DNA from 3 places in the Virgibacillus siamensis genome. Region 2 is predicted to be linked to each of the others. Evidence: riboswitches for the same ligand, from Rfam matches in the RefSeq annotation. Region 2 holds a riboswitch; each other region holds the start of a gene.
The links. A riboswitch is a leader RNA that binds a small molecule or an ion and turns the genes downstream of it on or off. The one in region 2 is predicted to bind thiamine pyrophosphate.

Region 1: it holds a riboswitch for thiamine pyrophosphate, as region 2 does, so the genes downstream of both, thiT (energy-coupled thiamine transporter ThiT) here and B1K71_RS01575 (lipoate--protein ligase family protein) in region 2, are expected to answer to the same signal.
Region 3: it holds a riboswitch for thiamine pyrophosphate, as region 2 does, so the genes downstream of both, B1K71_RS07015 (YkoF family thiamine/hydroxymethylpyrimidine-binding protein) here and B1K71_RS01575 (lipoate--protein ligase family protein) in region 2, are expected to answer to the same signal.

The regions. Positions count from the first base shown of each region.
Region 1 is NZ_FUIH01000007.1:842,350-844,619, forward strand. It holds gene B1K71_RS07830 (M3 family oligoendopeptidase) at 1-783, shown strand, start outside; TPP riboswitch at 842-942, shown strand; gene thiT (energy-coupled thiamine transporter ThiT) at 1,062-1,637, shown strand; gene B1K71_RS20255 (hypothetical protein) at 1,713-1,847, shown strand; gene B1K71_RS07840 (hypothetical protein) at 1,979-2,270, shown strand, end outside.
Region 2 is NZ_FUIH01000006.1:132,678-134,947, reverse strand. It holds gene trpA (tryptophan synthase subunit alpha) at 1-525, shown strand, start outside; TPP riboswitch at 770-872, shown strand; gene B1K71_RS01575 (lipoate--protein ligase family protein) at 940-1,746, shown strand; gene lipA (lipoyl synthase) at 1,749-2,270, shown strand, end outside.
Region 3 is NZ_FUIH01000007.1:679,748-682,017, reverse strand. It holds gene B1K71_RS07025 (ABC transporter ATP-binding protein) at 1-108, opposite strand, end outside; gene B1K71_RS07020 (ABC transporter permease) at 139-945, opposite strand; TPP riboswitch at 1,182-1,283, shown strand; gene B1K71_RS07015 (YkoF family thiamine/hydroxymethylpyrimidine-binding protein) at 1,372-1,974, shown strand; gene B1K71_RS07010 (ECF transporter S component) at 1,967-2,270, shown strand, end outside.

The DNA.
Region 1 (2,270 bases), on a different contig from region 2:
GATTTTGCACAAATGGCTTTCGAGAAACGTTGGATCGAGGCAGAGGATCGTGCCGGCAAACGTCCCGGGGGCTTTTGTACCAGTTTTCCGGAAAGTAAACAAACCCGGATTTTCATGACCTACTCCGGGACATCATCCAACATCGCAACATTAGCTCACGAACTTGGCCATGCCTATCATCAGCACGTTATGAATGATATGCATGGACTGAACCAGGGATACTCAATGAATGTAGCGGAGACAGCCTCAACGTTTGCTGAAATGATTGTTGCTGATGCATCCGTCAAAAACGCGTCAGACACGGAGGAAAAGAAATCATTGCTCGAGACGAAAATTCAGCGGAGTATTGCCTTTTTCATGAACATTCAGGCAAGGTTTAACTTTGAGCAGCGTTTCTATGAAGAACGGAAAAATGGTATGGTACCAGTGGAACGGTTAAATGAGTTGATGGTGGAGGCACAAAAAGATGCATATGGAGATTCCATCACTGATTATGATCCAAATTTCTGGGCATCCAAACTGCATTTTCATATAACCGGTGTACCATTTTATAACTTCCCGTACACGTTTGGCTATTTATTCAGTCTTGGCATTTACGCACATGCACAAGAACTTGGCGGCGATTTTGAAGATGACTACATTGCACTGCTTCGGGATACCGGACGGATGACGGTGGAAGATTTGGCCGCGAAGCATCTGGATGTAGATCTGACAAAACCCGATTTCTGGGAGAGCGCAATTGCCCTTTGTGTAAAAGATGTTGAAGAATTTATGAAACTATAATTTTGTCATTCCGCTTCAGGTACGATATAATACAATTAACATAAAAAGCAAATTAATAGAAGCCTTCAGGGGGAGCCAAACGGCTGAGAGTGAACAAGTTGTTCTTACCCTTTGAACCTGTTAGTTAATACTAGCGTAGGGATGGTGGCTTTTTTTGATGGATTACATTAGCGATGTGAGCGGATTCCCCATCAGGAAGCTTCCCCTTGGCATTGCTTTTTTTGTGTGCAAAAATCATGTTGGCGACCGTGCCGACAGGGAAGGGGAGGCAGATAGTTGTGCAATCGAAGCGTACACTGTTTTTAGTGGAGGTTCCTATTTTTACAGCTTTGGCGCTGTTATTGGATATGATTCCGTTCTTATCTTTTAAAATATGGGCGCAGGGCGGCTCGGTATCGTTTGCTATGATTCCGATATTTATTGTTGCATTCCGCTGGGGGCTGAAAGGCGGTCTTTTATCAGGATTTTTATGGGGAGTTCTGCAAATAATGTTTGGTGCATATATATTGACACCTCTTCAGGGATTTCTTGATTACATTGTGGCATTTACGGTGCTTGGTCTTGCCGGCGCGTTTGCCAAACCGGTTCGAAATGCCATCCGCAAAGGTAATGGAAAGAGCAGTTTTCTGTATATTGCACTTGGTGTTTTTATTGGAACCGGGCTGCGTTTTTTAGCGCATTTTGCTGGTGGGATAGCATTTTTTGCAGAAGCAGCTCCAAAAGGACAACCCGTATGGCTGTATTCGCTGCTTTATAATGGCTCCTATATGCTGCCGTCATTTATTTTGACTGCTGTGCTTGTGTTTCTGTTATTCTATAAGCAACCGAAAACATTAATCGAATCTACCCATTAAAATTATCCGCTCACCATTTTTAGTCCTTTGCATGCAAGGGACTATTTTTCTATACTAAAGAAAGAGGTGATATTAATGAGAGAGTTAATCGGTGCGTGTCAGGCATGCGGGAAAAATGTTTACTGTGAAAATGGCTTTTTTGATGGTGAGCAGATAGACGGCAGGCTGTTATGTAATGATTGTGCCGAAGGGGAAGTATCATCAGATTAAGAAGCTATTAAGAAGGATATTATTTTCGCGCATTTCGTCTGTAATATATAAACCAATAGACCCTCTCCATTGACACCACTCTCCCGTTTTGTGCATAGGCTATAGCACATTCAAAAAAGGAAGTGGTTGCAATGGAGCTGACCATCTCACATTGGTTATACGGTTTATTCACATTGATTATTATACTGACAATGATTTTCCGGAAAGGAGTTGTACTCCCTTCATTACTCGGGACGTTCGTTATTGCTTGGGTATATAATGGAAATATTGTTGATGGGTTTATTTCGATATTTAATGCCAATCTGGTTGCAGCAAAGGAATTGTTTAGCATCTTTTTGATTATTACATTCATGATGGCGCTGCTACATTCGCTCCGTGATCTTGGGGCGGACAGGAAAATGATTCAGCCAATCCAGAAGGTAA
Region 2 (2,270 bases):
CTGACAAAACTGAAAAGCTTTAAAGAAGAACGAACGATTCCGGTTATTTTGATGACCTACTTAAACCCTGTTTTTACGTACGGGGCCGGGAATTTTGCCAGAGATTGTGCAGATGCGGGGGTTAACGGTGTTATTATTCCGGACCTTCCACTGGAGGAGGAAGCAATTGTAAAAGATGATTTGCAAGAAAATGCCATTTCGTATATCCGGCTTGCTGCAATGACATCACCTGATGAACGGCTGCAAAAAATTGCTGAACGAACGGAAGGCTTTCTCTATGCTGTTGCTGTCACAGGCACAACCGGCGCCAGAACCACGCATGACAGCAACGTAAAAAACTATCTTCAAAAACTAAAAAACTATACCGATAAGCCGGTCCTGGCCGGATTTGGTGTTTCTACCAGTTCTCAAGCACATGAACTTGCTGAAGCATGTGACGGGGTCGTCATCGGCAGTACCATTGTTAATTTTTTACACGAGGGAAAAACGGAAAACGTCCAACAATTGCTCGAGGAGAGTGTCTAAATATAGATTAGTCACATCCGGGTCTTCCCCCGGGTGTGACTAGTTTTGCGGACGTAAAGTAAGAAATCGTGGATATCTATCTTAAATTCGTGGATACCCGCCCTGGAACCGTGAATATCTAGTTCAAATTCGTGGATATCCCCCCGGAACCGTGGATAAATCATTATAGAGGCTTCAGCTAAAATGGATGCTTTACATTATGAAAAATACCCGTTAAGATAATTATTAATAATTGAATTCCATTTTTTAGCACTAGGGGAGCTAGATTGGCTGAGAAGGACTTTGTTGTTCTGACCCTTGAACCCGAACCGGATAATACCAGCGTGGGAAAGTGCAGTCATAACAAATCATCCGACTGCATCCATATGGCTGCAGTTTTATATTATCCGGAATCAATATAAAGGAGGTTACATAATGCATGGAAAATGGGGAATCTTGGACAGCGGGTTTCATGATGCTTCCGTAAACATGGCTTTGGACGAAGCTTTGTTAAATTGGCATAGTGAAGGAAAAATCCCGCCTGTCCTAAGATTCTACGGTTGGAAAAAACCAAGCCTGTCACTCGGTCATTTTCAAAAGGATGCCGAAATTAATTACCGCAACCTGCAAAAACATCAATGCCAGCACGTACGGCGACTGACAGGCGGAAGCGCTGTACTGCATGATGATGAACTGACTTACAGCATCGTCATTTCCGAAAAAAACCCGGGTATCCCGTCATCCATCCAGGAAGCATACTATGTTTTATCCAAAGGAATCATTCAAGGATACAAAAACCTGGGAATTGAGGCAAATTACGCTGAAGATCTGTCCAGAGAGAGAAGCGCCATCTGCTTTGAACGCCCGGCATTTTACGAGATGGTTGCGGATGGCAAGAAATTATCCGGAAATGCGCAAACCCGCAAACGCGGAGTTTTGCTGCAGCATGGGTCAATACCACTGTCCATTGATGAAATCATGTTATTTGATTTATTTGTCTTTCCAAATGAAGAAGTAAAAGCAAGAAAACGACGCGCTTTTGCAAAGAAAGCAGCTGCAATTAATCAATTGACCGAACAAAAACAAACCTATGATACGGTAAAAAAAGCCTTTTACGAAGGATTCAGAGATGGTCTGGATCTTCAGCTTGAACCATTTACTCTATCTGAAAGCCAGTGGAACGAAGTATTTCATCTAGCCGAAACCAACTACTCAACCAAACAACCAACAAGGAGTGTGTAAGTGTGGCAAAACAGGAAGAATACATACGCAAACCGGAGTGGCTGAAAACACGAATCAATACAAATAAATCATACCGCGGCTTAAAAAAATTGATGCGTGAAAACCGATTGAATACTGTTTGTGAGGAAGCACGCTGCCCGAACATACATGAATGCTGGAGCGAACGCAAAACTGCAACATTCATGATTCTTGGTGATACATGTACACGTGGTTGCCGCTTTTGTGCAGTTAAAACCGGAATGCCGAATGAACTTGACTGGGGTGAGCCGAAGCGTGTGGCGGACTCAGTCAGCGTAATGGGGCTTAAACACGTCGTCATCACTGCAGTTGCACGTGATGACCTGAACGATGGAGGCGCTCAGGTCTTTGCCAACACCGTTCGCGCAGTTCGAAATCAGAATCCGGGCTGCACAATTGAGATATTGCCGTCCGATATGAAAGGTGACTATGAAAGCCTGCATACACTAATGGACAGTGGACCGGATATATTTAACCACAACATCGAAACTGTCCGCCGCCTGACG
Region 3 (2,270 bases), on a different contig from region 2:
GCCATCCTTAATCTGAAGCGTTACATCTTTCAGTGCAGTTACACTTTCATTACGTTTATAAAAAACCTTTGTTAACTGATCAATTGTAATTTTAGTCGAATGTGCCATACCAGTTACCCTCCCTATCATTTGAATCGGCTATCTCCACGGAATCAACTTACTCTGCAGTCCCCTTAACAATAAGGAGAAGAAGTAGCCAAAGAAGGAAATTAGCACCAGACCTACGTACATTTGCGTTAATAAGAAAGCTTTATAATTTACCCAAATGAGATATCCAATCCCGCTGTTGGCGGCAACCATTTCAGCTGCTACGATTGTTAATAACGCAATCGCCTGCCCCATTTGAATTCCTTCCAGCATTACCGGTAAAGAGCCAGGCAACGCAATTTTAAAGAAGAAATCTTTCGGACTCGCACCATAATTTTTAGCAACATCAATATAAATCCGGTCAATATTTGTTACACCAGCAGCTGTATTAATGACCACAGGAAAGAAGACACTGATTCCAATAATCAGCATTTTGGAAAACTCACCAATTCCAAATACAATTAAAATAATCGGCAACATTGCCAGTGTCGGAATTGGCATAAGCGCCATAACCAGCGGCGAGAAAAAATGTCGTATCGGCGAGTACATTCCCATCAGCAATCCAAGAATTATCGCAGGAATTACCCCCAATAAGAAGCCGGAAAAAATGCGGGCCAAACTGATTTTAAGATGCACGAACAGCTCACCGCTTGATCCCATCGATATTAACGTCTTAATTATTTCTGAAGGCGGTGGGAAAAAGCGCGGGTCCATAATATGCGTTTGTGATAAAATTTCCCAAAGAATCAAAATAAAAATTGGAGATGAAATGGTTAATAAACTTTTCAGCCTCTGATTGCGTTGTCTTTTCTGCCACTCAGCACGCTCCAATTGAACAGCAGATTGGTTGTTTTCCATGTTCTCGCCACCTTTCATGGACTATACTATGCATCCGCCCAGAAAGTGTGAGATTAAGATAGGCTGTTTTGTTGGAATAAAAACTGTTAAAATCCTTTAAACTTACAAGTCGCCCAGCTTTCATCATGGTTGGCCGGTAATCCTAAATTCTATTTATTTGGTTTAGTTGTAATGATGGACTTTACAAAAGCAGTGATATTGAGTACGCTTATAAATAGGAAAACTGCATAACTGAATGAACGCACTAGGGGAGCTGCAAAATGCGGCTGAGAAAGGTTACTTGACCCTTGGAACCCGATCTGGACAATACCAGCGTGGGGAAGTGCAGTACGTTATATATGTTGTTAATTTATACATATTACGCGACTGCATTTCTTTAGGGAATGCAGTTTTTTTAATTTTTACAAAAGGTTAGGAGCGATTGGAATGAATAGTTGCAGCAATTCAAGAATCACAGGGTGTCAATTCACTTTATTTCCGATGAGTGATGATTTTATTGATCTGATTCTATCAACCCTCAATGAAGTTGATACCTCGAGTGTCTGGAAAAAGACAGACGACGTCAGTACATGCATCCGCGGGAAAATGGTGCAAGTATTTGATGTCACTAAAGCTATTTTTTTGCATGCCGCAAAATCCGGCGAACACATTGCAATGACCGGTACTTTTTCGATTGGCTGCCCGGGAGATTCTGACGCAGATGCTTATATGAACGCACCGGATGAACCAGTGAACATGAAAAACTGCCTGCCCATTTCACAGCTGGCAGGATGCAAGATTGCCATTTACCCGTTAGGCAATAAGCAATATATGGATGCGATTTACAACCAAATTGATTTAGCCAAAAGTAAGGGCATTGAGGTAAGTCCGGACCATTATGCAACACGTCTTGATGGAGATGTGAAGGATATCTTTCATGCCATGCATGACGCATTTAACAACGTACAACAAGAGGTATCTCACGTTACCATGACCTTCACCATTTCAGCAAATAGTCCATCAACAAAAAGGGTTGATACCCATGGCTAAAACATGGAAATTAAAAGAAATCGTCTTAATGTCTGTATTAAGTGTTGTATGCGGGGTCGTATATATGATGTTCTCCCTTTTGGGACAAGGGATGCGGAATATTTTACTCCCATTTGGACTCGCACCGTTCGGATTTGAAATTATTTTTGGTATTTGGTTTATTGTTTCCATTATTACCGCCTATATCATTCGAAAGCCGGGGGCTGCATTAATTTCCGAAGTAGTTGCTGCTGGCGTTGAAATCCTTGCCGGGGCTCCGGGCGGTGCATCCACGCTTTTAACAGGACTGATCCAGG